2 regions of the Abiotrophia defectiva ATCC 49176 genome follow, and region 1 is predicted to be linked to the other one. Evidence: predicted binding sites of a transcription regulator. Region 1 holds the regulator's gene; the other holds the start of a gene.

Region 1 (15,550 bases):
AGTCACTTCTAAAAAATATTTCATATTGGAAAGTGAATAGTTTAATTTCACTACTCATGCTCATGGGGCACAAGAAATACGAATCTACCCGCATCCATCCTCAATGACTGAAAGCAAGAGAACCCAACAAACCAAGCGCTCAGTGAGTTCTCATCTATTTTTTTCCCCATTCTTCTCTGAGGACTCCATACTTGACGCTATCATAGTAGGTCCCCTGCCAGTAGCGGACTCTACGAATACAGGCTTCTTGTTGCCAACCGAGACCGTGGGCGCAACTCATCATACGGGCATTTCCGCTCCAAGTTGTTAGGCCCAAATGTTCTAATTCAGTAAAACAATCGAAAGTATCGGTCGTCCACTTCGCCAAAGCCTTCCGTCCCACACCAGTGTTCCAACGATTGGCATCATAAATGACAATTCCTACTTCCATCCAACGAGTTCGTCGATCTTCCCAAATTCGGGAGACCATTCCCACTGCTTGGCCTTCTACTTGGATACAACGCACACCTTCACTTAAGAGAAAAGCTGCCACGCCACTAGAGACAAAGTCTTCAAAACTCTCATATGCTTGATATTCTTGAAAATAAGGTGCATCCCAACGCGCCCACTCAGGTTCCGCATCACGAAATCCCAACTCCCAAACGGCTCGCAATTTGTCTTCATCAAAAGAGACTAATTCAATATTATAAGTCATATTCATTCTCCTTCTTATCTTAAACTACCCTTTGTGGGTTCTAGGATGATTGACACACAAAATTGTTACCTTCATTCTACTAGCTGGGAGACAGTTCATCAAGATATAGAGACTAAAGCCAATGCTGGATTTAGCTTGAGCTCCACTAAAAGTCACAATATTCTTATAGCACTTCGGGTTAACCACAATCAAAACCGACCCTTGTCACAGGCGGTTTGCTTTGCGACTGGAAGCCTCTGCTACCGGCCACGGCCTAAAGGCCTACTGTATCCACGAAATATCCTCGACACCAAAACTTGCGGTTCCCATAACGGTACTTTAAATTTGCCTATCGATCAAATACCATGAGACTACTTTTTCCTTTCAGATACCCCATAAAGCTTGCAATCTTCAATGCGCTCTTTGCAGGCATTTATTTCATAGATAATGACGCCCTTGCGCTCGCATAATTCACGAATAATTCTGTGCCAAGCGTTGGCTTCTACTTCCCATATATGGTTTGGCGTCGATATTGGGGCGCGAACACGATATGATACTTACATTTCCAACTTGTGTGTATTGTCCTTTTTCGTAAGGATACCTCCATGGTTCTTTTTGTGTGATCAGGAAACCTACACTAAGTTTACCACTTGGGAGGTTATTTTTCTTACCTCGCTATAAGCTCTCCGGAACCACCAGCATTGCTGGTGGTTTTCTTGATACCAAAAGGCCAGCATCTTCTGCTGGCCCTTTCTTAGATTGCTTTGCTGTCAATGCCCTTTTCCTGATTTCGTTTGGCTACCCAAGCGGTCAAGAGTGGCGTTAAAATAGCCGTTACAATAACAGAAGCCGTAATTTGAGTTGTGGCGATTGACTCCAGCCCCTTAAAGCTAGCATCCACAGCCGCCAAGGCTGCTGGGGTCGCAATGGCACTGGCTGCCGTACTTGAAATGGCTGCACCGGCAATCCCAGAGCCACCTGTAGACCGGTCCACCCAGATAGCGACTGCCCCGCCAAGCGCTGTGGTCAGAATCCCTAAGAGGATACCTGGCAGGCCACCTTCAAGAATTTGGCCGAAGCTCATGTTGGCCCCCAAGCAGAAACCAACAATCATAATAATGGCAGGCACCCCATTGGATAGAGCTTTCTTCATAAAAGGAAAGGCATTCCCAAGGGCAATCCCTAAGACTAGGGGCAAGACCGTCCCGACTAAGTTCCAAATGGAAATATTAGCCAAACCCGCTGAAGCTAAGGCCGCCATGGTCACCATCGGCCCGACACTGAGGGTGGTAATACCCACCGCCCCGGCGTCAATTTCATTACCGTAGACATCGACAATACCGGCATACATAGCATTATTGGCCACAGACATGGCCCCGATGATGGCGAGGGCTGACAGTCCTAGGAAATTATCACCTAGGAGTTTGGCTACTAAGAGCCCTAGGACAACGGAGACGGCAATCTTAGATAGGATAATAGCAGCCCCGCGCCCTACCGCTTTTGGCGTATTTTTTAAGGAAATGGTCCCCCCAATGAAGAAGAGGAAGGCCCCGACTAGAGGCCCGGCCCCCTTAACAATTGGAGTAGTGAAGCCCCCAATTTGTAGGACCTGTGGCAACAGGCTGTTAATGGCACAGCCGATAAACATAGGGATAATAATAATGTCCCCAGGGATTTTGAATTTTTTGGCTTTTTGCATCTTACTAGGCTCCCTTCAGATAGATCGACTTCTAGACATCAACCATCTAAGGTGATGCCACCGTCGCAGTCGCCAATTTCCCCCGTGATGAAGCTAGCTAAATCGCTGGCGAAGAAGAGAATCATTTGGGCAATTTCAACTGGCTCGGCGCGTTTACCTAGCGGAATCATGCTGATGACACGTTGGCTCTTTTCAGCGTCTTCCGATAGGACGGTCGTCATTTCAGTCCGGGTGAAGGATGGGCAAACTGCATTACAGTAGATACCGTATTTACCACCTTCCTTGGCAATGGCTTTGGTCAAGCCATTCAAGCCCGCCTTAGAAGAGGCATAGGCAGCCGTCCCTAAGAGGCCACCCCCTAATTTAGCGGCTACTGAGGAGACGTTGACAATACGCCCCCCGCCCGCTTCCTTGAAATAAGGGAAAATCTGGCTGATGGTAGAGAAGCAACCAGTTAGATTAATGCGGATAGTGCGTTCCCATTCCTCATAGCTTAATTGATCAAATGGCTTAGCAGAGATGACCCCAGCACAGTTGACTAGAATATCAACGCGTTCAGGTCTAGACAGAATACTTTGCATAGCGGTCTCAATGGCCTCATGGTCACCTAAATCCATGTGGACAAAATCAACGGCTGGACCAAATTCGGCAATGGTTGCCCGAGCTGCTGCCTCATTAATATCGGCAATAATGACGGAACCACCGCCTTCGACAATACCGCGAACGACTTCTTTCCCGATCCCATTGGCACCACCTGTGACAATGGCTCTTTTACCTGTAAAGTCCATGTTATCAGATCCTTCTTTCTAGATTTGTCATAGAATTCTATGCTTTAAGTATAGCACTCCTGTCATCAGATTGAAAGCCGATTATATAAAATATGGTATTTTATTGAATTTAAGAATATAGTTTATACTTAGATAGAGATTGCCTATACCTCAGTCATAAAAGGACCTTTCCCCGACAAAAATTAGAAAATTTGTGAATCCTAATCACAACATAATTTTGAAAGGCCTTTCACTTGCTTCACAAGCCTTCCAGTGCTAGACTAAGCTTATAGTGGCCTAGCCACAAATCTAGAAAGAAAAGGTGATGTTTGATGGAAAAAGTATTTGCAAGTCCTTCTCGTTATGTCCAAGGTAAAGGCGTGCTCAAGTCTGGCTTAGACCATATTCTCGCTCTAGGTAAGCGCGCACTCCTACTAGCCGACTCGACTGTTTATGAAATTGCCGGCCGTCAGTTAGAAGAAGACCTCAAAGCTCGCAGTACCTTTGTTCACTATGAAGCCTTCCATGGAGAAGCTTCAGACGTCGAAATTGACCGCGTTAGCCAAGTGGGGCGTGACCTAGACATTCAAGTCATCCTAGGTTTGGGTGGTGGTAAGACCATTGATACCGCCAAAGCCATTGCTGACAAACTGCAGGTACCGGTGGCTATCTTGCCGACGGTCGCTTCGACTGATGCTCCTACTTCGGCTCTCTCAGTGATTTACTCAGAAGAAGGCGTCTTCGAACGTTACCTCTTCTACAGCAAAAACCCTGAACTAGTCCTCGTAGACACCCAAGTCATTGCCCAAGCTCCTGTGCGTCTGCTAGCTTCTGGGATTGCAGATGCCCTAGCTACCTGGGTTGAAGGACGTGCTGTCATTGAAGCATATGGCGCAACCATGGCCGGTGGCAGTCCAAGTATCGCAGCCGAAGCCATTGCCCGTGCCTGCGAAGCCACCCTCTTTGAAAATGGCCTACAAGCGCTTGCTGCAGCCCATGCCAAGGTCGTGACGCCAGCCCTAGAAGCAGTGGTAGAAGCCAACACCTTACTGAGTGGGATTGGTTTTGAATCTTGTGGGCTGGCTGCTGCTCACGCCATCCACAATGGCTTTACTGCCTTACACGGCGATATTCACAGTCTAACTCACGGGGAAAAGGTAGCCTATGGGACCCTGACCCAATTGGTATTAGAAAATCGTCCTAAAGAAGAATTAGACCGCTACATCCGCTTCTATCAAGCCTTGGGTCTCCCAACTACCTTGGAAGAAGTGAAATTAGCTGGCGTGGCCTATGAAGACCTAGTCAAAGTCGGCGCACTGGCCACCCAAGATGGCGAAACCATTCATCAAATGGCTCAAAAATTCACGCCTAGTGATGTGGCCGATGCCCTCTTAGCCTTAGACGCTTACGTACGGGAGAATTTCTAAACAAGATAAGCCAAAGAAAAAGCTAGGACCGCGGTCCTAGCTTTCTTTTTATAGCCACTTAGAATAGTCTTCGTCATCCATTGCTTCCACTTCACCCAAGAGGTAGCCGTTACCTACTTGTGAGAAGAAGTCATGGTTGGATGTTCCGGTCGAAATCCCGTTCATGACGATTGGATCAACATCTTCTGCTGTATCCGGGAAGAGCGGATCAAAACCTAAGTTTTGAAGCGCCTTATTGGCATTATAGCGAATGAAGACTTTAACTTTTTCAGTCCAACCTACTTGATCATAGAGGGACTGGGTGTACTTAGCTTCATTCTGGTAGAGGTCCATACATAGTTCATAGACCCACATCTTGAGCTCCGCTTGCTGATCTTCTGGCAATTCATTGTAGCCCAATTGGAATTTATAACCCGTATAGGTCCCGTGGACTGACTCGTCACGGATAATGAGCTTGATGATTTCTGCCACGTTAGCCAACTTGTTATTTCCTAAGTAATAAAGTGGCGTGAAGAAACCTGAGTAGAAGAGGAAGGTCTCTAACATAGTAGAGGCTGCCTTAATCTTGAGGCCATGGCCTGATTGGTAAATTTCATTGATCTTCTTAGCCTTATACTGGAGTTGCTCGTTAGTGTTAGTCCATTCGAAGATTTCTTCGATTTCAGCCTTGGTGTTTAAGGTGGAGAAGATAGTAGAGTAGGACTTGGCGTGAACAGATTCCATGAACTGGATATTGTTCCAGACCGCTTCTTCATGTTGGGTCCGGACAAAATCCTTCATGAGCGCCGCCCCTTCTTCTGATTGAAGAGTATCTAGGAGGGTCAAACCGCCGAAGGCTTTGGCCACTACGTCACGCTCTGCCATGGATAAGGTCCGCCAGTCATCCAAGTCATTAGAAACCGGAATCCGGGTATCCAACCAGAATTGCTCGGTCAGTTTTTCCCAGGTCAACTTATCAATCATGTCTTCGACCTTGTTCCAGTCGATGGCCTTATAGTAGGCTACTGGCATGTTGTTCTTCTGGGAAAGAATTTGGTTAAAGTATTGTTTGTCTGTCATGTCTGACGCCTCCTAGATCGAGCAACTTTCGCATTCGTTGCTGCCGACTTCGTCGTTATTTTCCGTAAAGGTCCGCACATAGTAGATGGACTTGATGCCCTTCTTCCAAGCATAGTGACGTAAGATGTTGAGGTCACGAGTGGTCATCTTATTGGTCCGGCCTTCTTTCCACTCATACATGCCTTCTGGCAATTCTGAACGCATGAAGAGGGTTAAGGACATGCCTTGGTCGATATGTTTTTGGGCCGCCGCATAGACATCGATCACCTTACGCATATCGGTATCGTAGGCTGATTTATAGTATGGCAGGGTCTCATTGGATAGCATTGGCGCTGGATAATAGGTCTTCCCTGTCTTCTTCTCTTGACGTTCTTCAATCAGACGCGTAATTGGGTGCAAGCTGGCACTGGTCTCGTTGACATAAGAGATAGACCCTGTTGGCGCAATAGCTAGACGGTTTTGGTGGTAGAGGCCGCTAGCCGCTACTGCTTCCTTGAGGGCACGCCAGTCATCTGCTGTTGGCAAGGCCACCTTGCTCATGATAGCTGCAACCTTTTCAGAGGTCACTTGGAAAGGTGCTTGGATATAAGCATCGAAGTACTCACCTGTCGCGTACTTAGAATTCTCGAAGTTGTCAAAACTCTTGCCACGTTCCTTAGCAATCTTGTTGCTAGCTACTAAAGTGTAGTAGTTGAGGGCATAGAAGTAGGCTTCCGTTAACTCAACAGATTCTGGAGATCCGTACTCCATTTGGTTGATGGCGAAGAGGGTATGCAAGCCCATGCCGCCCAAACCAATGGTATGAGCCAAATCATTCCCATGCTTAACCGTTGGCACTGCTTCAATGTTAGAGTGGTCGGTGACATAGGTCAAGGCCCGGACCGCAGTCTCTACCGATGAAGCAAAGTCAGGTGATTCAATCATGTTTGGAATGTTAGTTGAACCCAAGTTACAGCTAATGTCTGTCCCTAAGACTTCAAACTCTTGACGGTTGTTAATGTGGCTTGGCCGTTGAACTTGAAGGATTTCAGAACAGAGGTTGGACATGGTAATGGTCCCATCAATTGGGTTAGCCCGGTTAGCCGTGTCGATGTTGACGATATATGGGTAGCCTGATTCTTGTTGGAGCTTAGAAATCTCATTTTCCAAGTCACGTGCTGAAATCTTAGATTTGCGGATTTCAGGGTTGTTAACCAAGTTGTCGTATTCTTGCGTAATATCCACATAGGCAAATGGACGGCCATAGATGCGTTCCACATCGTATGGACTGAAGAGGTACATAGGCTCATCTTTGGCAGCTAATTCGTAGAATTTATCTGGTACCACGACCCCTAAAGACAGGGTCTTAACCCGGACCTTCTCATCCGCGTTTTCCTTCTTGGTTGAGAGGAAGGAAACAATATCTGGATGGAAGACATTGAGGTAGACAGCACCGGCTCCATTACGTTGGCCTAATTGGTTGGAATAGCTAAAGCTATCTTCCAAGAGCTTCATCACCGGCACAACCCCGCTAGAGGCGTTCTCAATCTTCTTAATCGGGTCACCAGCAGCTCGTAGGTTGGACAGGTTCACCCCTACCCCACCGCCAATTCGAGACAGTTGTAAGGCAGAGTTGATAGCCCGACCGATTGAGTTCATATCGTCAGAAATTTGGATTAAGAAGCAAGAAACCAACTCTCCACGGCGTTTACGCCCTGAGTTGAGGAAGGTTGGAGTTGCGGGTTGATAGCGTTGGCTGATCATTTCGTCCCGCAAACGCACCGCTAATTCCTGGTCCCCGTCCGCTAAGAAGAGGGCACAAAAAGCAATACGGTCTTCATAGCGCTCTAGGTAGCGAGCCCCATCGTTGGTTCGCAAGGCATATTGGGTATAGAATTTGAAAGCAGACATAAAGGACTTGAAGCGGAACTTCATCTTATAGGTGCTGGAAATCAGCTCCTTGATGAACTCCATTGGGTATTTCTCTATGAATTCCCGTTCGATAAAGTCGTTATCTACCAAGTAGTTAATCTTCTCTTCCAAAGAATAGAAGAAGACCGTGTTAGGGTTAACGTGCTCTAGGAAATAAGCACGCACGGCTTCCCGATCCTTGTTGAGAGGGATTTTCCCATCAACGGGCCGGTTTAATTCATTATTGAGTTTGAAGTAAGTGACTTCAGTCGGACGACTCTTTAAGACTGGTTTATCCAAGTTGTTCCACCTGCTCTTTCAATTTATTAACATCATTTTCGGATCCCTGAAATTCAAATAAGTGCAAGAGGGGCACTTGATAATCTCGGGCCAAATCCTTGGCTGTAAAACCAAATAAGGTATTAAAATTACGGTTCCCACCACCGGCAACGCCCTTAAAATAATGGCGGTTATTGCCTACTTCGATAAATTCATTCACTATCTCGGTTGCTTCCTTCTCATAAGTCGGCACGACTACAATATAGGGTTCCTGGACTTCAGTGAAGACGGAGTCTGGAGTAATCTCCAACAAGGGATAGTCTAATTTATGGACAAACTTACGCGTTTGACCCGTGATGGATAAGTAGACAACTAGCAATTTCAACACCTCCCTGAATAGATTTTTCAACATGTTCTATCTTACCATATTTGGGACGAAAAACAAGCCTTAAGCCCCAACATTTAGTGCACAATTCATCTAGACAACACAAGATATAGTGGTTTGAAAAGCAATCACTCGCTTCAAATCCGGTCCAATCGAGCCTTTTAACTAGGGCTCCCCCTATATCTTGTGCTCCTGGCTTGACAAGGGCTTCTGAGCCTACTAGACTAAGAGATGACAAATGTAATTTTTACAGAAAGGAGCCCGCTCATGACTGCCAATCTAAGCCAAAATAAATCAGATATGTATCATATTAGCGAGGCTGAGTGGCGGCTTATGAGACTGGTTTGGACTATGCCCGGTATCACCAGTCGTCAACTCATTGACACACTATCCGCCTCAAGTGATTGGAAGGTTGGGACCATTAAATCCCTGCTCTCGCGACTAATTCAAAAGGGCTATTTAGACAAAGCCGAAGGGATTAGCCCCTACCAGTTTTATGCAACGATTAGCCAGGAAGAGGCCACTCTCCTTCGCCTACAAGCAGCCCTTGATCCTGTTTGTCGAAAAGATCGCGCCCATTTTCTGGCCCGGCTATTAGCCAGCACACCATTAAGCCAAGCTGATTGCCAAGCTATCATAACGCAACTAGAAGAACAAGCCAAGACTGCCCCGGAGACCATCCCCTGTCAGTGTCCTCCTGGAGCTTGCCAATGTCATCATTCAAAAAGCCATCCCAAAGCTTAGTTAGACTATTATTTATCTCCTAAAACAAAACCCCAGACATTCTGTCTGGGGTTTCTACTTGTTTAGTTATTGGTAGGAACTGTCTGTTTGGCTTTGAAGGCATTGACCATATCTTTGGATGCTTCTTCGATAGGTTTAGTTTCCACTAACTTAGCTTGAACAACGACACGCATGGTAAGAGTCGAGTCACAGGTAATCATGGTTAGGATTGGATTGGTTGTAGGTTCAATCAAATCCACACGACTTGGATCCACTTGATCGATGTAATTCACTTCATATTTATAGACCTTGTCTAAGTCTGTCAGATAGACAGCTTGGCCTACCTTGGCATGCATCAAAGGTTCAAAAAGTAAGCCCTTATGAATGGAGTGATGGCTAGCAATAGAATAGTTAGATTCCCCCATCTTCTGGCTAGGAGTCAAAGTCCCTGCACCTAAGAACATCCCTTCATTGGTTACTCCCTTATAAATTGGTAAGTTCATACCAACATCTGGCATGGCCACGCCACCTACAGTCGGAAGATCCTTGGCATTAATTCCATTTGCGATGACATCATAAGGATTAAGTGGTTTGATGACACCAAAGTCATAGTTCACTTCCTTCTTCTCATTCGCTTCAATCTCAGCCCGCTTATTACGGTCTAACTCAGTGACTGCATTCGCTTCCTGACCTTGACGGACCAAGTAGTTCTTGATTGGATCTAGCAAGAATAGCACTGCCGCCGCTAAGAAAAGCAAGATTGCCAGAAAAATCCGCCAAGAGAAGCCCCCTTTTCTTTTCTTCCCTTGTTTTTTCTTACTTGCCTTTGTCGCCTTATCAGGCTTCTTAGCAATTTTATTTCCTTGACGCATACGCTCAGTGCGCGTCATTCTTTTCTCAGTCATAGTCTATATATCCCCCTCTATCTACTTATGGTTCTTAGTTTATCATGTCACTAGCTAAATAGGAAGTAAAGCAACCTACAATCTAGTAGACCCTCTTTCCACCAAATCTGCTTCAAAGTAACAAGCCGTTTCCTTGAGGCTTTCTCCCTCAATTAAGCGCATGAGCTGTTCCACACAGGCAATCCCCATGTCCAAGACTTTCTGCTTCACAGTCGTCAGCTGCGGGCTAGCAATCTGGTCTAAAAAGACCCCATCAAAACCAATAATCCCAACATCGTCCGGCATGGTTCTGCCCAGTGACTTGAGCCCCCGCTGAATGCCTAAGGCAATGCGATCTGAGGCACAGACGAAGCATGTGTTAGGTTCCAAATGCGCGTCCAGACGCTCAACCAATTCTGCTGCCGCGGTCGAGGAATTCCGTATGCGGTGAATTTGTGCCGTGTGATCTGGATGTTGCGCCAGAGCGTCTTGATAGCCTTGCTCCCGCTGGCGCTCGAAGTATTCCGGCACGTCAATCCCGACAAAGATAATGTGGTCATAACCTTTTTTAAAGGCATACTCGGTGGCCTTAAATTCAGCCTGCCGATTATCAGAATCAACAAAAGGCACCCCGTAGGTATTCTCCCCGTAGAGAATAAGCGGCTTGTCGATTTTGCGAATCCATTCATAGTCGGACTCTCGCATGCCGGTGATAATATAACCATCACTATTCCCCGTATCAATGGTGTTCTCCGTCATGAGTTGAAGGGAGTATTGGTACTTATCTAAACCTTTGGCAATCCCGGATAGGAGGTTCATATAATAAGGTTCAGTGGCATCCATTTCTTCCAGAATCAAGACCTTAACAATTAGGGTCCGGTTCTGGGCTAGGGCCTTGGCCGCCATATTAGGTCGATAATTGAGTTCTTCCATGGCCTGATAGACCAATTGCTTGAGTTCATCCGTCACCAGTTGGGGGTGATTGATTACTCGAGAGACCGTCATTTTAGAGACATTGGCCTTCTTGGCCACGTCTTTCAGCGTTGCGATAATGTCCACTCCTCTCCATCGATTTGCCAGTGTATTCTTTCCTATTATACACTAAAATAACCTGCTCTTGCGACTAAAAGCAGGTATTTTTTTAGGAAATTACTATGAATTTACTAGGAAATAAATTTAGAAGCTAGAGGCCGTGCATGATAAGGAAGCCTAGTTCCGCGCCTACAGAACTCCCTTAAGAAGACCTTGGCGTCCTATGACTACTAAGTGATCCGCCAGGTCAGTCACTGAACTTGCTGTAGATGCCTGATCAATGGCTTCTAAAATCATGGCCAAATTCGTTCCTGCCAGAACAGCGACTTGTGGATGCCCCTGAGACAGCAGCATGCTGACATTAAAGGGGGTGCCGCCTTTAAAATCCGTTAAAATCAACAAACCTTCTTCCCCATGCCTCTCGACTCTAGCTACGATTTGAGCTTGGTAGTCACTGAGATTGGTGCCTTCCTCAAAAGGCAACCAGTCGATAAGCTCCTGGTCACCTACAATCATCCTACTGGCTGCCGCCATGCCGGAGGCAAAGCCCCCATGCCCTGTCACCAAGACCTTCATCTGACATCCACTCCTTGCTTTTTCTTACTTCTATTGTATGTAACTTGAGTCCATCAGACAAGACCTGATCATAAGAAAAAAAACCCAGTTCAAGCAGAACGGGGCTGAAAAGAATTGATTGGCTTAATCGCGAGGCTTAATATGTCGCAAATGGGTCAAGGCCAAAGCCAAGAAAAGGCTGTTAACAATCATAGGAAAGGCTAAAACCGTTTGCTTTTCCTTGAAGTAGTAGGCTGCCAGGACGAATAGTTGGACAGCCAAGACGATGACCATGAGAAAACGAGTCATCCGATAACGCTTGATCAGTTCATTAGGTTCTGGTTGATTCATTGCTTTACTCCTTATCCTTGCCGTTTGAGTTGGCGACGGTTTGGCCCATCAAGGGTGATTTCACGCGCTAGGTAACGAACCCGCTCCATGATACGGCCTGCTTTGGCTAGGCTAATGCCTTTTTGGTTGTAGGTCAGGACTTCTTCGTATTCTTTCAGAGAGAAGTTGGAAGTGAAGAAAGTCGGTAGCGATTCCCGCATACGATACTCTAGAATAATGGCCAAGACTTCGTCTCGAACCCAGCCCGACGGATCAGACTCGGCGCCCATGTCATCTAGCATTAAGACATCCACCTGCTTGACCTTATCCAAGTTGGCTTGGGTGCTATTGTCCCGAATAGAAGCCCGCATATCAGAAGCAAAGGTTGGGAAGTGTAAGAAAGTCACCGTCGCTCCCTCTTCTTCCACCAAATGATTGGCCAAAGCCCCCAATAAATAGGTCTTACCCACCCCATAAGGACCCGTAATATAGAGACCTTGTGCTGATTTAGGATCTTGGTGATAGGTCTGCATAAATTGCGTCACGGCATTGATTAAGGCTTGGCGTTCTGGCGAATCAATAATGTAATCAGCCAAATGAGCCTGGCGGACATCATCCGCCATCATGCGGTTATCTAAATTAGCGGCTTGGCGACGCGCCTTGAGGCTGGCCAAGTAATCAGTCGTTGGCTTGTAGCGAACATCAATAAAATTGTGGTTAATGAATAATTCCGGCTGGTAGCCTGGGTTAGTCCCTGGCTGGCCTGCCTCAATAGCCCCACGTTCTAGGCGAAACTCATTGAGTTTGGACAGGGAATTTTGAATCATTTCCCCACTTAATTCTGCCTGATGTTCTTGGAGGAAGGCTTGAATGGCTTCATCCTGGCGGACCAAGGCCACTGCCTGCTCATAAATTTCTTGCAGATGGGGCTGGTTCATAATCTGACGCATGACGTCTTGGATTGTCTCCATAAGATTCCTCCTCTAGTGGTCTAGCTCCTGGGCTGACCCTTTCTTAAATGGATTGACGAAGGTCTGGGTGGCTTGACTAGTAGCTGGGCTGGCCTCAGGCTTGGCTTGACTTGATGCCTGCCTTGAATCCTGACCTTCTTGGCGTTGCTTGGCTAACCATGAAGGCACCACTTCTTGACGCTGATGGCCGCCAGCCCCCTTGTGGGTCCGGCCATAAGGACGTTCCGACTCCTGGCTAGGCTTCTTGGCTTGGGCCTGGCGCTTGTCTTCGATATAGCGGAAGACTTGGTGGACTTCTTTAATCCCCTTTTGCTGCCATTCATCCAGTAATTTTTCGAAATTAGACTTGTAAAGGTGGTCGCGCCCTTCCATGACCAAGAGGTAATAGACTGCTAGGTTGACAATGGCAGGCGACAATTTAACCTTTTCCAAGGCAGCTTCTAGGTTGTAGCCCTCTTGGTCGCTCCGGATGCCACCCTTGGCCTGTTTGACTTGCTTAAGAAAGGCTAGCGGTGGCAAAATCTCCGCCGTGGCAATAATTTGTGCCTGATTATTGCTATATTGGCCTTGTTCCCGCAAGGTTTGGGCGCGGGCTTGAATCTGGTCTTTGAGTTGGCCTGCTTGATTAGCAGCCGATTCCTTGCTGCTTAGGCTAGCCTTATAGCGCTTAGCTAGACTCGGTAATTGATCCATGGCAATTTGTTCCGTCTGGTCTTGGTAGGCCAATTTAATGACTGTCGCCACTTGCTCCTCGTTAAAGCCATAGACTTGATGGAGACTAGCCATTTGCTGGCGCAGTTCCCGCGTGAAGAGGCGGCTATTGACTTGAGCCGCTTCTAGTATATCTAGAACCTGACCATAACGGAAACTTTCCTGACTCTCTTGGTCCAAGCTAGCTTCTGCTGGATTAGGGGCGGTCTGCTGACGGTAGGAGCCAGATAAAGCATCCTGGTTCTGCGCGTCTTTGATAGCTTGGTCTGATGGATAGTCGAAGACCTGACTGAAGGACTGGGTTACTTCCACATACTCGCTGGCATCCATTTCTTCCCATTCAAAGCGGCGCATCAAGCGATAGAAGGCTTGATCCCCAATCTTATTCATCAGCAGAGCCGCATAAAGGGGGTGCTGCAAGAAGCTCCCCACCTCAAGTGGCGCTATGACTTCATAGGACACTAATTGAGTCTGGGCATTACCCTGGACCTTCTTAGGTTGATAGGACTTGAGTAAGCCCAAGGCCTCCAAGTATCCGCGGGCTTGATTTAAGTCGGCCGGCGAAACTTGCAGTTGATCAATCAGACTAGCATGCATGACCGCTGGGCTCCAGGCCCCGTCCGCTCCCGCGTAATCCGTTAAAGACAGATAGAAGGCTAGCCCCACCGTGCCGATAACAGGCTGATAACATTGGCGCAAGGTCACCTGCTGTAGCTGGGACAAGGGCGCTTGCTGCCGAACCCGAAAGGGCTGTAAGGGACTTAACATGATGGGACCTCCTTTCTAAAATTGACGCTTGGCTTATTTCTTATCGTTTTTCTCGCTTAAACGATCTTGCAGGGCTTGGAGTTCTTTTAAGAAACTCTCACGCGAGTGGAATTGGCGATAGACACTGGCAAAGCGAATATAAGCCACTTCATCTAATTCCATCAAGAGTGGTATCACAAATTCCCCAATTTGTTCTGATTCAATTTCCTGGTCGGTGATTTCGCGAATCTTGTTTTCTACTTGTTGAGCCAAAGCCTGCATTTGTTCCATGGTAATGGGCCGTTTTTCAGCTGAACGCACAATCCCGCGCAGTAGCTTCTCTTGGCTGAATTCTTCTCGGGTACCGTCACGCTTAATGACCAACAAGGGGATCTGTTCGATCCGTTCATAGGTAGAGAAACGATGCTTGCAGTTGAGGCATTCCCGCCGCCGCCGGATTGCCGCCCCACCATCAGCTGGCCGGGAGTCATTAACTTTGGAGTTTTGGTGATGGCATTTTGGACATTCCATAGGGTCCCCTCCTTATCTTCTGGCGCCAGAGGGCGCTTTTCCCTTCTATTATAACGAATTCTTATCAGAGGAACAAGCTAGAGACGGCTTAAAGCCTGATCCACATAGGCAAAGGTCGCCGCTAAAGTTCCCTGGTTATCAATGACTAAATCTGCCCGCTGGCGCTTGGCTTCAATAGATGCCTGGCTAGCAATGGCCGCCTCCGCTTGAGCCCGGCTCCAGCTGTTACGGGCCATTAGCCGCTCTACTTGCAAGTCATGGGGCAGATAGACCACCCAGACCTGATCCATTTTCTGGTCATAGCCTGTCTCATAGAGTAAGGGAATATCGAAAAAGGCAAGCTGTGCTCCCGCCTGGGCCAGACGCTGACTCTCCGCCTCCAAGGCCTCATAAATGAGTGGATGCAAGAGTTGATCCACCTCCTGGCGCAGTTGGGCATCCCCGAAGAGTCGTTGGCCTAAGGCCTGGCGGTTAAGGGCACCTGACTCATCCAGAATTTCCCTACCAAATCGCACCACCAAGCGCTCCAGGCCCTCTTGGCCAGGTGCCACTAGCTGACGGGCAATTACATCCGCATCAATCAAGGGATAGGCAAGTTCCTTTAAATAGTTAGATACGGTGGATTTACCCGTGGCAATCCCCCCTGTTAAACCAATTCTAAGCATGGCCTTTTCCTCCTTGCGGATGCTTGAGGCGGGCTGATTGGCAATTCGGACAGAAATGGGTCCCTCTTCCGCCCAATTGGACCTTATGGATTAGGCGGCCACAACGTTCACAGGGCTCATCTACTCGGCCATAGACAGCTAAGGACTCCTGATAGGTTCCCGCTGCTCCCAAGGAATTGCGATAGGTCCGAATGGTAGAACCACCCGCCTGCACCGCCGCCG
Region 2 (15,550 bases), 500 kb from region 1:
GCTAGGCTTTTTACCATCTGACTTCCGCTTGATATCTGCCTTAGTTTTAGCCATTTTCTTGGCTTTGCCAGCTATGCGTAAGAAAATTCAAGCTAAAAAATTAAGATAGGAGGATAGGATAATGACGATACAACTGGATGTACAATCTATTAGCAAGACCTTCTATCGTATGCAGGATAGTCCCTTACAGGTACTAAGTGATATTTCTTTTCAAGTCCAAAAGGGTGAAATTCTGGGGATTATTGGAACTAACGGGGCAGGCAAGTCTACCTTACTCAACTGCTTGACTGGCCATACACCTGTGACCTCAGGTAGTATTCTACTAAATGGTCAAGTTATTAGTAACCAAGCTGAAAGCAAGAATGCAGCCCTCATTAGCCGCTTTTTCCAGGATCCGCGCATGGGGACCGCCCCACGTATGACGGTCTTTGAGAATCTTATGTTGGCCTCTAGACGGGGCCAAAAACCTGGCTTTAAGCGATCACTTACTAAGGATAACTATGAGGCCATGAGAAATATATTGAGTCAGTTCCATTTGGAATTGGAAGATCGCTTAAATGTGCCGATTGAAGCCCTGTCTGGTGGCCAACGCCAAGCTATCGCTTTAATCATGGCAACACTTAAAAGACCAGAACTCTTACTCTTAGATGAGCATACTGCCGCTTTAGATCCGCGTACTTCTCGTCAGGTTATGCAAATGACCTCTGACCTGATTAAGAAAGAAGGGCTGACGGCGCTCATGATTACTCACCAGTTGCCAGATGCCATTGAATATTGCGACCGTATTCTGCTTATGCATAAGGGGCAGATTCAGCATATCTATGACCAGGATGAAGTCAAGAACTTGTCGGCTCCTGTCCTTTATCGCCATCTGGAAGACTTGATTGAAGCTGAAGCCCAAGCGCCATTGTAATGAAAGGAGTCGCATATGACACTTTTACAAGCTAGCCATGTCGTGCTACTAGGGTGCTCAAATGGCAAGACTAAGACCACTCAAGCTCAAGATAATCTGGATGCTTTGGTGAAGCTCCTGACCAGTCAATATGGTGCCAAGGTTACGATTAAGCCTAGTATTTGGCTAAATCAGGAAACGGGTGGTCACTGTCCAGCAGAGCTTAGGGCAGACTATTTGGCAAAGGCCTTAGCTGATTCTGAGGTCGACTGGATAATGGATTTGACAGGTGGAGACCTGGCTAATCAAACCTTAGCAGACTTGCCGCAAAAATTCTTCCAGCAGCTAAATCGTCAAAAGCCCGTCTACTATATGGGTTACAGTGATAATAGTGTGATTCTTAATGCCTGTTTGGCTCATGACATGATTCTGCCAGTGAATTTCTTTCCCCTGGCATTGGTCTTAGATCCTGCTTCGCGTGCTAACTTTGAGGCTTTCTTGCAAAATAAGCCTGGAGACAATTTGGAAGCTTTTGGCGGAAACATTCGTTGTTTTCTCAAACTAGCTGGTACTAGTTTCTGGCCACAAGATATAGTAGGGCGTCGCTTATACCTAGAAGCTAGTTCGGGTTCCTTAGAGCGAATTCAGTCCATGCTAGTCCAGCTTAGTCAGTTAATTACTTTAGATGATTTAAGCGAAATTTGTCTGGGACAATTCAATGAATTGGACGATAAGGGACAGAGACCAATTTTAGTGGACTATCTTAGTAGTTTGACGGGGACAGCCATCACTGAAAATTTCTATTTGGGGCATCGTTTCCCCCTTGCGCCCTTTATTTATCATAGTATTAGTGATGCAACTCTTCCGGAAAACTAAAAAAGACAGAAAACTCATCTGAAAAATAGTGAACTTTGGCTAGAGAGAAGCAACTTAACGTTCGTGAAGCAGCACTATATGTAGTAGGTAAAATTTGTTAAACCAAAAATTTTTACTATATATAGATTGCCTTTTCCTTCGAAACAGGGTATGATAGTAAAGTAAATTCGAAGGAGGGATTCGAACGATGAAGAAAATAACGGTATACTCAAAACCAAACTGTATGCAGTGTGATTTTACTAAGCGTTTCTTAGATCAGCACAATCTGGAATATACAGCTGTAGACGTTATGCAAGATAGCGATGCCCTAGCTCGTGTACAAGCTCTAGGCTTCCAATCGCTACCTGTAGTCGTAGCGGACGGTGTTGAACCATTTTTTGGTTTCCGTCCAGATATGCTTGAACAATTAGCATAAAAAGAAAAAACCCGGTTTACGCCTTATAGAGTAAACCGGGCTCTTTTATTTTAGAAGTTGTTTTGCATAGTGTGAAGGACTCATGCCGTATTCTTGGGTGAAGACTCGTGAAAAGTACTGTAGGGACCCGTATCCCAAGCTTTCAGCAATCTCAGATAGGGTTAATTTAGATTCTTTGATTAGAAGCTTACTACGCTTTAGGCGAAGTTGGTTGATGTAGTTTTTAGGTGTCATGTTGGCATATTTCTTAAATAACAACTGTAGGGTTGAGCGCGATAAACTGAAGTGATTAACCAAATCATTTACCTGATTCTCAGCTTCCACATGATGATGTAGATAATCGACAATGGACTGGAAGAGTTCGTTCTCGTAATTTTCTCGCATAGAAGTACTTGGTTCATCATAGAAGGCTTGATCACTCTTAAGCATCTGGATAATGACCGATTTGAAGAGTGTAATCATTTCATCAGCGTAAAAGGGTGCACTTGGACGATTAGATAATTCCACCATTTTTTCGATAACTTGGGTGTAGTGATTGCTGAGATGTACAATTTTATTTTTTAGTTCAGGGCTAATGCCACTTGCTTGGAACATAATGGATAGATAGGTAGATACGCCATCTTTCTTAACCATTTGGCTGTGTCGCTGATTAGGATAATAGAGCATGCAATCATGCCGCTTGGCAACATGCTTCAGGCCTTCTACTTCATGAACAAGTTCACCTTGGTCAACAATGGTCATTTCGAAGTAGTCATGTTGATCGTTGACGAAACGGTAAGGAGCAGTCTTGACTTGATAGAAGAAACCATAGACTTTTTCAATTTTGATTTCTTCTACAAAGTCTCTGACTTTAAGGGCTTGCTTAGCAGCCACTAATTCTGGACGATGGTTAAAGCGGGGTTCTAAAAGAATGCTACATTCATCTGTAATAGATAAGATGTTAAAGCAAATATTAGCATGTAACTCAATCGAGCCTTGTAAAACAAACTCTTGGTAAGTGTCCACTAGATAGGGATTGTGGGTCATAATGATCAGCGCAATACCACTGTGAGCGGTAATCGTAACAGTATCAGGAAATTTCAGAAAACTATCTGACTTCTGGCGATTGATGGTGAGGGCTTTTTTTGTATGCTTATGACCATCAAATTCAAAATTAGTGAGGGTATCAAAATAGTCAGCATGAGCAAAAGCAGATGTCTTAATGTACATGGGATCACCCCTAATATTTATAACATATTTACCTTTTTAGTATACCTCAATTTTGGATAATAATCACTAAAAATGTCCTAAAAGTTAAAAAGGATAAATTAAAAATGTCTAAGATTCCATCAATACAGTTGTATCTAGCCTTAAATAGCATTATACTATTGATTGTAGAAAGTATTTAGTCATGAGAGGAAGGAAATCTCAATGCCAACAATCGAAATGGCCAGAGTTGATAATCGACTCATTCATGGCCAGATTTCAGTTCGATGGTGCAGTAAACTCGAAATCAATACAATCATTGTCGTCAACGATGCGGTTGCACAAAACAAGGTACAACAAGGCTTGCTAGATATGGCTGTTCCAGATGACTACCATACACGCTACTACACCTTACAACAAGCCATTGACAAGCTGCCTAATCTGTCTTCAGATAAAAAAATGTTACTCATTTTTGAGAATATCCAAGACCTACGTAGCTTGGTAGCTGCGGGAGTTAAAATCCCATATATCAATATCGGTAACTTGGATATGTCACCTGGCAAACGTCATATTGCAGCCTCAACTTCCTTAAGCCAAGAGGAAATGGATTGGCTGGATAGTCAGGCTCAAGCAGGGACTAAGGTTGAAGTAAGACGAATTCCGTCCGAAGAAGCAACCTATGTATTTTAAGCTTTAGAACAAGTCCAGGCCCTTGGTTTGGGCTTGTTTTTCAATTTTTGTAAATGTTAGGAAGTGCCCTATGATACGCCCAGCCCAGGCCAGTGATGTGCCTGCTCTCTATGATTTGATGGTCATAATCTGGCAGGATATGGAGTTTGAACCATTTGTGACTTTAGATTCTCAGACTTTTAAACAGGCTATGATTCAACATCTCTTAGATACTAAGCAAAAGTATAATTACCAAAATTGTTGGGTCTATCAAGCTAGACATACAGGCCAGATTCAGGGTCTAGTCTTAGGTTACCCTGGTAACTTAGAATCCACTTATGACCGTCTCATAGAGCAACATTTTGGTGATCACACAGAGTTAGGAGATTTCTCTTTGACTCGTGAAAGTCGAGACGATGAATGGTACATTGATATGCTAGTCGTAGCTCCTCAAGCTCGAGGATTTGGCATTGCGAGCTCCCTTATCAAGCATCTAGAAACTATTCACAAACCAGGAACTGTTTTGGGCCTTAATTGCGACTTAGTCAATCCCAGAGCCAAGGCCCTTTACCGTCGCTTGGGCTTTGAGGTCAGAGACCTAGTCACTTTCTCAGGCCATGACTACCACCATATGCAAAAAATCGTAAGCCCCTAGGAGGATGTATGAACTTTAAAGACTACACAGCTAAAGATTGGATTCGCTTAGTCATTGGTCTCTTAATTCTGGTGCTAATCTGGTATTTCCGTCCGGGTGGCCAGGATAGCCCTAAGGACAAGAATCACAACCCTGAGTCTAGCCAACGAGAGCAAAATTCTGGCTCTACTAGTGACCAGATTGATATCAAGGCTTTTACTGGGACCAACTATCAAGTCCTACCAAAAGGCCAGAAAATACCAGTTAACTTTGTTCGCATTGTAGATGGGGATACGGTCGTTCTTTCATTAAATGGCCACGAATTTCGGACCCGTTATCTGATGATTGATACGCCAGAATCGGTTAAGGAAGGTCTCAAGCCTCAACCATATGGTAAAGATGCGGCCCATCGCAACCAAGAATTACTGACCAATGCTAAGCAGGTCAGCCTTGAGTTCGACAAGGGGCCTTATGCCGATGATTATGACCGGGCGCTTGCCTATGTCTATGCCGATGACAAATTAGTTTCCCTAGAATTAGTCAAGGAAGGTTTGGCTTCAGTTTCCTATGTCAATCCTCCTAACAACAGTCAAGAAAAGACCCTGAGACAGGCCCAAAAGCAAGCAAAGAATGCCAAAAAGGGTATCTGGTCCATCCCCAACTATGTCAATGATAAGGGGAAATTTACTATCCAAGAATAAGAGAGGAATCGCCTATGCAGCTAAGAAATAAGCAAGCCCAGCAAGTATTCAAATTCAAGTTGAAGCGCAAACTTCTTTTAGTTATGAGTCTATTGACTTTGTGGACGCCTCTGTCATTGGTTCAGGCTCAAATGACCATTGATAAAAATGAGTCAGCCATGCAGTCCGTAGGCCAAAGCAGTGAGTCGAGCCAAGAGGGATCAACAGTCCGCGTGCGCGCCATTGGCGATATTCTCTTGCATGACTTTGTCTATGAACGGGCGCGAACTGCCAATGGCTATAATTTTGATAGCATGTTAGCCCCAGTCAAATCCTATTTAGAAAATGCCGATATTACCGTCGCTAATATGGAAACCATTGTAGCAGGGGAGTCCGTTGGCTTAGGGACCTATCCCTTCTTCAATGCACCGTCACAGATTGTTGACACCCTTAAAAATGTTGGGGTAGATATCGTCAACAATGTGTCCAACCATACCATGGATATGGGGGCACAAGGGGTATTAGCTTCCATTAAAGCCCTCAAACAAAGGGACATGATGTACGTGGGTTCTTATGAGAGCTGGGAGGACTATAATACGCCTCGCATCATTGAACGAAACGGCATTAAGGTTGGTTTTCTGGCCTATGCTTATGGCCTCAATGGCTTGGAGCGCCCTCAGAATCAACAGTATCTGGCAACACTGATTGACAAGCAGCTCATTCCACTTGAGATTAAAGACTTGAATAGCAAGGTCGATGTTTCCGTAGTTATTATTCAAAATGGTGAAGAGTATGAGACCATGCCGACGGCAGACCAAATAGCTACTCATCAAATGGCTCGTGATGCTGGTGCTAACTTCGTTTTAGGTGGTCATCCACACGTTTTAGAGCCTTTTATCTACTATAATGAATCTCAAGCGGGACTCTTCTCACATGGTAACTTCCTGACTGGTCAATATGAGACAGCAACCAAGGTAGGGGGGATCACAGAATTTACCTACCGTAAGCTAAATGATGGTAAGGTTATTCTGGATAGCATGCGTTTTATGCCAACTTATAATATTGGCCTACCAGAGTCTAATGAATACCTGGTTGTGCCACTGGCTGACTGGCAGAAATACAATATTGCCAATGGACAAGCCCTTATGGACGAAATCCGTCAGCGTATGACGCGCTTTACTAACAAGGTTCAAGTCGTTGACTACCTGGATTAATCATACATATTTTATATAAAAGAAAAGCCTGATGGGATGGGCTTTTCTTTTTTTATGGCGATTTTTCGGATATATTTAGCCTATTTTGGGTATTTATATATAAGGAGGGGAGTAGTATGAAAGTAAAATTTAAGGGCATCTTGACAACTGGCTCCATACTAGTTGTCATGGTGGCTAGTCAGGTAGGGGCACAATCAGCCTATGTTTTATCTCAGTCTGTTAATAAGATACCAGTTGAGGCCTCAACTTGTGTCAGCCTTATTCGACAAATGACCCAAGCAGATGCAAACGACACTAGCAGTTCCCAGGACTTAGCTAGTCAGATGCGGGAGCAAGAAGCTAGTCTAGCCAGCCTAGAAGAGCAAGCCAAGCAAGTACAAGCTGAGCTAGCTAGCTTAGACGATAAAATTAAATCCCTACACGACCAGTTAGATCAAGCCCTAGATAGTGCTTATCAAGCCTTAGTAAAAGAAAATCCTGAATTAGATCAAGCTAGTGAAGACCAGCAGGCCGCAGCTTTAGCCAATCAGCCTCAAGTGGCTAGTCTGCAAGAAGCCTTAACGAGTGCCCAGACTGAGCAACAAGAAAAGCAGGCCGCCCTAGAGCAAATCAAATCAGAGATGGCCAATTTGGATTATGATCACCACCATAAAGAAGACCAATTGGAACAATCCAAATCCAACAAGACGGCGCTTAATGCCTGTTTGCTTTATCCTTACTCTAGTCACTATCTCAGTGCCGACAGTCTACCACTCAATCCCGCTAGTGAAACCTTGGCTGACTATTTGGTTCAGGTCAATCAAGTGCTCAAGCAGATTGTACCCTTAGCCTATCAAAAGCTTAAGTACCAAGAAATTGAGACGCTATTTTCACCGGAAACTAGCAATATGGACGAGGTTAACAAGCTATTGGAGGGCAAAAAGGACTTGCAACTGTCGCCAGAAGGGGAGACCTATTATCAGTATGCGCAGGAACTATCGCTCTTTGACGTAGAAATTTTGGCCAATCTGGCCCTGCGTCACTACTACCAATCAGGTGATAAGGCAACTTTGCAAGCAAAGTTCAATCAAGTCTACCAACTCAAAATCGGCCAGTATCGTTATCTGACATCCATTAACAAAGAGGTTTTTCAAGCCCTTAAACAAGGTTTAGCTGACTATCTTAACGCCCACCACTATGGTGCTGAAGCCCAAGGAAAATTGCAAGCCCTGGTCGATCGTTATCAATTACATTTGGTGAATTATAATGAGACTAATCAAAAGTGGCAAGTAGTTGAAGAAGAGGAGGAAAGCTTCCTGACGATACCGGATTTGATGTCAGAAGATCCTGAGACTAACAGTTCAAATAGTGAGTTGGGTGATAGCAACTATCATCATTCTACTAGAGATTGGACACCGTCCGACCATGATAGACAGGCTAGAGACTCTAGCAGTCAAGGGCATCAAGAAACTTCAAGCTCAAGTCAAAACCAGTCAGAGTCTAGCTCTGAATCATCAGCAGATAATAATCCCGAGACACTAAAACGACTTAAGGAACGACTCAATAAACGGCAAGCTAAGAACTCGCATCATCAGAGCAAGTCCAAGAATCAAACCCCGTCTGGCCAATCTAAAAAGGAAGCTAAAGCAAAAGCCAATTCAGATCAAGCCAATGAGAGCAGTCAAGAGAAGGGCAAGGGCAGTGTCAAGTTACCTGATACAGGCGAGCAAGCCTTTTACATGACAGTGGCCCTAGCACTTTGTGGCTTAGCTGCTATTATTGTGACTATCTATCTCTACCGTCGTTACCGTGAACGCAAGAAACTCAAAGACATTCATTTTGACTAAGCAAAGCATTTTGTGATGGGCCGGAAAAATCGTATAATAAAAGGGTAAAATGCAAAGGAGTGATTAATTCATGAATGAAGTAGCAAACTACCTAGAACAAGTCAAAGTATTCCAAGCAGTCAGCCCTGAAGAAGCCAAGGCATTGATGGACGCCAAAGATGGTGGCATCCTTTTTATTGGCCGTGAAAGCTGCCCATACTGCCGCCGTTTTGTGGCTAAACTTAGCCCATTGGCACAAGAAGCTGGCTTAAAAGTGGCTTATCTGCACTCTCAAAATCCAGAAACTCTGAGCCAAGTACAACAATTACGTGATCAATGGCAAGTGCCAACGGTACCAGGTTTCCTCTTTTCAGACAAGGAAGGGGTTCACGTTAAGTGTGACAGCTCCCTAAGTCCAGAAGAGATTCTAGCCTTTGTTAAGCGCTAGTTACTAAAATATTCTTGATTCCTCTTAGCTGATTCTGCTATACTGAGACTAAGCAAAAAGGAGGAAGAAGATGTCTAAATTACCAAATTGCCCGCAATGTGACTCAGAATATACCTACGAAGATGGCCAGCTCTTTGTCTGCCCAATGTGTGCCCATGAATGGACCCAGGAAGACGAAGTGGCTCGTGCTGAAGCTGGGATTATTCGCGATGCCAATGGCAATCAACTTGAGAATGGTGACAGTGTCACGGTCATTAAGGACCTTAAGTTGAATGCGACGACAACGATTAAACAAGGGACCAAGGCTAAAAACATCCGTTTAATTGATGAGCCTGTTGATGGTCACGACATTGCATGTAAAATTGATGGCATTGGTAGCCTTTATCTCAAATCAATTTACGTCAAGAAATAACTAGCGTCTTAGGACCCGTTCTTACGTCAAGAACGGGTTTTTTGCCGATTAAATCGGCCTGTGGACTGATGGGTTTAGGCTGATTCTAGGTTACAATAGGAAGTGCATAAGGAATCATGGAGAGGAGGGAAGAATATGCAGCAGACCATGCGACACTCATTGAAACAATTGTTCTTGCTTTTATTTCGTCATTTGTTGAGTTTTGTCACGATTGCAGCTATTCTCCAAATTACCATTAGCTACCTAGGTGGTTACCTTCTAAAATTGATTTTCCGTCTAGCCCTTCTCTTGGGCAATCAGACTCATTTGGATTTAAATAATATTTCTTACCTAATGAGGCAGCCAGATAGTCTATTAGCTTTTCTTCTCTTTGCGCTCTGCTTTGCAGCCCTCTTTTTTATTGAGTTGTCGGTTTTGATTTACGTCATTTATGCTCGCCAACTTAAAAAGGAAATCTCCTACGGAGCGGTCATTCGCCAAGCACTAGGCCGTTTGCGCCATTTATTTGGGCTGAGCTTCTTCTATTTTCTTGGCTATATCGCCATCACGATTCCCATATCCGGCCTAGTCATGCAGTCTTCACTGACCAATGGCCTCAGGATACCTGATTTCATCACAGGTGAGTTTCTTAAAACTTGGCAGGGGACAATCCTTGTGGTGCTCCTAGCGAGTCTGCTCTTCTATCTCAACCTTCGCTTGATTTACGCTATGCCCCTTATGATGATTAAGGACCAAAGTTTTGTCATATCGCTAAGGGAAAGTTGGCGAATGACTCAAGTTAAGAAGTGGAAACTTTTATTGACTTTCGCTATTTTCGGTTTTGTCCTGGGTTTAATTAGTGTAGGCTTGATTAGCGTATTTATAGAAGCGGCCATGGCCTTTGATCCATCCGGTAATAGTTTTATAGTCCAAGCGCTGCTCTTGTCAATTCTTAAGTTTATTGCCTTCACGGTGATTATCCTATCCAAAGTCGGTACCTTAATCATTTTAGTGGATCAGGTAGTGGCGCCTGAAGTGACCAATTCGCTGCTCTTAATTGAGCCGAGTCATCGTCGCCACCGTCGCCGCATCTTCCTATTAGTCTTCAGTCTCATATTCTTCAAAATAGGGGAGAATGCTTTTCTGCTGGCCAGTCAAACCTATCAGTCCCAGCAAGCCATTATTGGCCACCGCGGCTATGTAGAAAAGGGCGTAGAAAATACCATCCAAGCCCTTGAAGCAGCCGCTGAAAATGGCGCCACCATGGTAGAATTAGATGTTCAAATGACTAAAGATCAAGGTCTAGTTGTTATGCACGACAGTAACTTACAGCGTTTGGCAGGCATCAATAGAGAAGTTTCGGATATGACTTATGATGAATTAGTGGGGCTGACGCTCCGTCAGGGAGATTATCAAAGTCAGCTGCCATCCTTTGAAGAATTTGTTAAGCGAGCTCAGGAGCTAGATATTGAGCTTCTAATTGAGCTCAAACCCCATGGCAAGGAGCCAGATAATTATGCTCAACTGATCGTGGATAAACTCCAAGAATTAGGTATTACTAACCGCTATCCAGTCATGTCTCTCAATCATGAAGCTATTGACGCCATTGAGTCTCTCAATTCTGATATTAGAACTGGCTATGTGATTCCATTGCAATTTGGTGCTTTTGCCAAAAATGAGGTTGATTTCTATGTCTTAGAGGCTTTTTCCTACACTAGTGAGCTAGCCAAACAAGCCCATCAGGAGGGGAAAGAACTTTACGTTTGGACCATCAATGATGAAGATGAAATCCAAAACTTTCTCTATCGACCTGTTGATGGTATTATTACCGACAAATTGGAAACACTCAAGGAAATCCAATACGGCATCTCAGACAATCAAACTTACTTCGAACGTGTAGGACAACTTATGGCTCCACAGTTCTGAAAGGATTAGATTATGACATTTCTATTTTTACTACTACTTGTCTTGGTCAGCTCGCCTTTCTTTTGGGTTTACTGGCATGATAAGCGAACCTTATGGTTGGGATTTTGGTTCCTAGTGTCGGGCTCATTAGCTGGTATTATTGGAATCTACTTGACCTTCGTACTAGAATGGCAATCTTTTGCTGTCATTTTGGTCATCCTGGGTGTCCTCTTCATTTTGACTTTGATGTTGGCGCCTTTGATCAGCCTAATAGCTCTCTTGTATTCAGGCCTTACCTTGATTCGGCGGGAAGGCTTCAATCTGGTTAATTCACTAGCGCTCATGCTAGCATTTGGCATGATTGGTTATATGGTCATCTGGCCTGTTCTAGCAAGTCGTTTATCACTCAATTGGCCAATCTTTAATGTCATCTATGGGCTCATGGGAAGCACTATTTTCTATTTTGCCGTCTTAGTCGGCATCTTTTTCGTTACCAACATTCTCAACTTTATCCATTTCGTACGGCCGCGCTATTCTTATATTGTGGTGCTAGGGGCTGGCTTAAATGGGACAGAAGTGACGCCCTTGCTTGCCAGTCGAATTGATAAGGCCATCAAACTCTGGCGCCGTCGCCCTCAAGAAGTGACCTTGATTATGTCGGGTGGCCAAGGTCCAGATGAAGTCATCTCAGAAGGGGAGGCGATGAAAGCTTACGCCCTTCGACAAGGCGTGCCCCAATCCGCCATTCTGGTCGACAATCAGTCTCGTAATACCCAGGAAAATCTTCAATTCTCCTATAAGCTAATGGAAAAGGGGAGAGAGGACTTTGTCATTGTCACTAACTATTATCATTTATTACGTGCCCTTATTCTGGCACGGCGCCTAGGACTTAAGTGTCAAGGTTATGGCGCCAAGACTAAGCTCTATTTTTCGATTAATGCCTTTTTACGTGAGTTTATTGGCTATCTGACCTTAGCCTGGGGCCTACATCTGGCCTTGATAGGGGGCTTGTGGGTGCTTACTCTGGTTTTATCTTTATGAAATGGCTTACTTAACTAAGAAAGGAAGTCCCTATGCAAAAGAAAAAGTTGATTTATCTCTTACTTGCCTGCAGCATGTTCTTGCAGGCTTCATTAGCTGTGCAGGCTAAAACAAGCTACAAATTGCCTAGTTTAGAAGAAATACAAACAATTAACAAAGATTTGAAAGTGGATGCTTTAATTGAAAAACTACCCGTGACCGCACATAGTGATGATCCACTGCTTAAGCTAGTTAATAAGAATAATCCTAATGCTGATAAAAAAGAACCAGAACTGGCTTGGGATAGCTACGGTAATATCTATCATCAAGACTTAGTCAAGCCCTTAGAAGACCTAATGGAAGCTGCTGCCAAGGATGGTTTCTATTATCGGGTTGTATCAGGTTATCGGTCTGTTGAAGAACAAGAAAATAACCGTAACCTTAGCATTCAAAACTATCTAGCTCAAGGCTTAAGTCAAGCCGATGCAGAGTCCGTTACCAATCAATATTTCGCGCCAGCAGATGCCTCAGAGCATACGACGGGCTTGGCTATTGATCTTCTAGGTACTGAATGGCTAGATAATGGTGGTGAACTGGAAGCAAGCTATTCAGAGACAGATTCAGCCAAATGGTTGGCTAATAATGCGCATCGTTTTGGTTTTATCCTAAGGTATCAGCAAAACAAGGAATCCATCACAGGATATAACTTTGAACCCTGGCATTTTCGTTATGTAGGTAAGGTCCATGCGGGCTTTATCTATGAGAATGGATTGACCTTAGAAGAATATCTGGCTTTATTGGCTAAGAAGGAGTCTAACTAGATTCCTTAAACGAATATCCTATAATGTATATTATGTTAACTCATGGATGTCAGAAATGATCTAGGTCTATACTGACCTCTCTCCTTATAACTAGAAAGGATTTCTAATATGAATTTTGAATTTACCAATCAAGCAATCGAATTTATCCAACAAGCGCTGTCTGAGCATGATAGCAAATCTTACCGCATCCTCATGGATTATGTGGATGGCAATAGTCCTTATAATGACGATCCAGTTGGCTGTCACTGTAATGTTATGGGCAAGTATCGACTGCTCATAGTGGCCGACAATGACCCTAAAGTGCCTTTTGACCTCTATTCAAGCAAGTTTGAGACTAATTTTGAGCCCATCTATCTCAACCCTCTCTATGACATGATGTTTGATCATCAACATAAGATTGGCTTTGATCCGGCTTATCCAGCCTTGACTTTATCAAGTGATGCAGGTCAGATTACACCTAAATTACCTTTAGTTCTTGCACTGCCGGCTTCGTGAAAACGATGACAAGTGGCCTATATCATGCTATAATAGAGTCACTTATAAGCGCAATATTTAGGAGGTTTCCTCTATGGATATTCAGTTATTTATTCAACGGCGCAAGTCATTAGGAATTTCACAGTCTGAATTGTGCCAAGGCATTTGTACCCAAGCCACCCTGAGTCGTTTTGAAAATCAAGGCCAAGTTCCTTCTGTTAAGATTTTACTGGATTTGTGTCAACGATTAGATATGAGTTTAGGCGAGCTCTTCCCACGTCAAGATGTCCAATCGACTGATCTTTATCAACATATTGAAGCGGCTGAAAATGCCTTTGTAAGAGCTGATTATAAGTTGGCCAATCAGGAATTAGCTGCTGTGGATGCCAAGCAAGTCAGTCCCCTTTCGCTCAAGAAACGCTACCTTTACCTTAAGGGTTTCCTGGCGGCCTTGACCAAGGCTTCAATCAATGATAGTTTTTTCTACTTAAATCAACTAATGACCGATTTACACGCCGATTTCGAGCCACTCTACAGTTCTTTAGCTGCAGCTGGCTTAGGGCTAGCCTATGCCAATGCAGGTGAATCCGAACGGGCCCATCACTACTTTGAGAAAGCTCAAGACGGGCTGCTAGATTATGAGCCGGCCAATAGCCAGGAATTATGGCGCATACTTAATATTGTTTTGCATTCAGCTAATTTCTATGCGACAGCCCAGGAATATGACCAGTCTAACCGCCTCTTGCTACATGGCATTAATCTTTCTAGCCAAGCAGCGGTATCCCATTACGTGGATCGACTCTATTTCCGACTTGCTCAGAATGCAGAAGCTCAGGGCTTAGAAGCGGACCAAATCAAGCAATATAGTGCAGACGCTTTGGCCTTTGCTAAATTTAATGGCAATAGTCAGTTGTTGGCGCGCATTAAGCAATTCCAATCTCATATCTAAAGCAAAAACCCATTATATCATATATGATATAATGGTTTTTTTGGTAGTCATAGGTTTTTACTGAAGGCTTTTTGAGTTTTATAACAATCATAACCAATGGACTGATAAAAGGCATGTGCCCCAGTGCGATGGCTAGCGGAATTAAGGCGAATATGGTGGACGCCCTTTGAAATAGCTTGGGCCTCCAGAGCGTGCATTAAAAGCCGCCCTATTCCTTGATGTTGATGTGCCTGGTCGACCGCTAGTGCCATGACATTATAGGCGGGGTCGCCATAAAAGGAATAATAGTAGCTAGCGTGGACGATGCCCAGAACCTGTTTAGGAGCTTCTTGGCTTCTTGACACTAGAAGAATCTGCTGGTCGTCGGCCAAGAGAGCTTGCAGCCGTTCTTGGCAGGCTTCTAGCGGATAATCATAGCCTAATTCATGGCTGGCTAGCTTTTGTAGAGCTGCCGCATCCTCAACTTGAGCTGGTCGAATTTCAATAGTGCCGGTCATCTTATCACCCTTCCTGACTTGCTAAATTTTCAGCTGGTGATAAGGCTTGATCGGCCCAGGCCAATTTGATATGGCAGTAGCCACTAGGATGTTTATCTAGGTAATCTTGGTGATAGTCTTCAGCTGGCACAAAATGAGCCAAAGGCATGACTTCAACAGCCGTTGGCCGCCCTGCTCTTTGCTCAAAAGTAGCCACTAGGGCCTTAACAGCCGCTTCTTGACTGGCACTAGTGGTGTAGATTCCTGTGCGGTATTGACGACCAACGTCACCGCCCTGTTTATTGAGGCTAAAAGGATCAATAACACGGAAGAAGTGGCTAATTAAAGTCGCCAAATCGACCTGGTTAGGATCATAATGAATGGCTAGGGTTTCTGCATGATCTGAGCTTTTAAGACCTTGATAGGTGGCCTGTGGGCTTTTGCCGTTAGCATAGCCAACTTCCGTATCCACCACACCTGTCAGGCGCTTGTAATAGCCTTCCATGCCCCAAAAGCAGCCTCCTGCTAAATAAAGTGTTTCTGTCATCGTTATACCCCTCTCTCTCGACTCTTGATACTTCTATTATAACATAAGCCCAAAATAGACGTCCTCAAAAAAGCACCAAGTGCCAGGCACCTGGTGCTAGAATAGTTAGCTACTTGCTATTATTTGATACGTCCTGGACGTTCCTTGTA

The links. The regulator NrdR, encoded in region 1, represses ribonucleotide reductase genes. The targets are predictions, from matches to a motif close to ACACNATATATNGTGT.
Region 2: the regulator NrdR is predicted to act here: its motif matches at 1,840-1,855, upstream of nrdH (glutaredoxin-like protein NrdH).

What each region holds. Positions count from the first base shown of each region.
Region 1 covers NZ_CP146287.1:1,518,249-1,533,798, forward strand. The annotation lists gene V7R82_RS07060 (GNAT family protein) at 155-694, opposite strand; partial or broken gene tnpA (IS200/IS605 family transposase) at 954-1,280, opposite strand; gene V7R82_RS07070 (2-keto-3-deoxygluconate permease) at 1,428-2,372, opposite strand; gene V7R82_RS07075 (SDR family NAD(P)-dependent oxidoreductase) at 2,411-3,160, opposite strand; gene V7R82_RS07080 (glycerol dehydrogenase) at 3,472-4,566, shown strand; gene nrdF (class 1b ribonucleoside-diphosphate reductase subunit beta) at 4,615-5,625, opposite strand; gene nrdE (class 1b ribonucleoside-diphosphate reductase subunit alpha) at 5,638-7,815, opposite strand; gene nrdI (class Ib ribonucleoside-diphosphate reductase assembly flavoprotein NrdI) at 7,808-8,173, opposite strand; gene V7R82_RS07100 (BlaI/MecI/CopY family transcriptional regulator) at 8,447-8,923, shown strand; gene V7R82_RS07105 (class A sortase) at 8,986-9,807, opposite strand; gene V7R82_RS07110 (LacI family DNA-binding transcriptional regulator) at 9,883-10,836, opposite strand; gene V7R82_RS07115 (PTS sugar transporter subunit IIA) at 11,008-11,394, opposite strand; gene V7R82_RS07120 (hypothetical protein) at 11,518-11,724, opposite strand; gene dnaI (primosomal protein DnaI) at 11,736-12,674, opposite strand; gene V7R82_RS07130 (DnaD domain protein) at 12,687-14,153, opposite strand; gene nrdR (transcriptional regulator NrdR) at 14,187-14,663, opposite strand; gene coaE (dephospho-CoA kinase) at 14,741-15,328, opposite strand; gene mutM (DNA-formamidopyrimidine glycosylase) at 15,321-15,550, opposite strand, start outside.
Region 2 covers NZ_CP146287.1:1,022,767-1,038,316, reverse strand. The annotation lists gene V7R82_RS04870 (ABC transporter permease) at 1-109, shown strand, start outside; gene V7R82_RS04865 (ABC transporter ATP-binding protein) at 122-913, shown strand; gene V7R82_RS04860 (LD-carboxypeptidase) at 929-1,768, shown strand; gene nrdH (glutaredoxin-like protein NrdH) at 1,956-2,183, shown strand; gene V7R82_RS04850 (helix-turn-helix transcriptional regulator) at 2,229-3,392, opposite strand; gene V7R82_RS04845 (PTS sugar transporter subunit IIB) at 3,594-4,058, shown strand; gene V7R82_RS04840 (GNAT family N-acetyltransferase) at 4,129-4,692, shown strand; gene V7R82_RS04835 (thermonuclease family protein) at 4,701-5,372, shown strand; gene V7R82_RS04830 (CapA family protein) at 5,387-6,565, shown strand; gene V7R82_RS04825 (hypothetical protein) at 6,682-8,391, shown strand; gene traF (conjugal transfer protein TraF) at 8,462-8,818, shown strand; gene V7R82_RS04815 (zinc ribbon domain-containing protein YjdM) at 8,889-9,230, shown strand; gene V7R82_RS04810 (glycerophosphodiester phosphodiesterase) at 9,366-11,135, shown strand; gene V7R82_RS04805 (YdcF family protein) at 11,148-12,155, shown strand; gene V7R82_RS04800 (M15 family metallopeptidase) at 12,188-12,955, shown strand; gene V7R82_RS04795 (iron-sulfur cluster biosynthesis family protein) at 13,064-13,450, shown strand; gene V7R82_RS04790 (helix-turn-helix transcriptional regulator) at 13,524-14,378, shown strand; gene V7R82_RS04785 (GNAT family N-acetyltransferase) at 14,426-14,875, opposite strand; gene msrA (peptide-methionine (S)-S-oxide reductase MsrA) at 14,880-15,401, opposite strand; gene adhE (bifunctional acetaldehyde-CoA/alcohol dehydrogenase) at 15,521-15,550, opposite strand, start outside.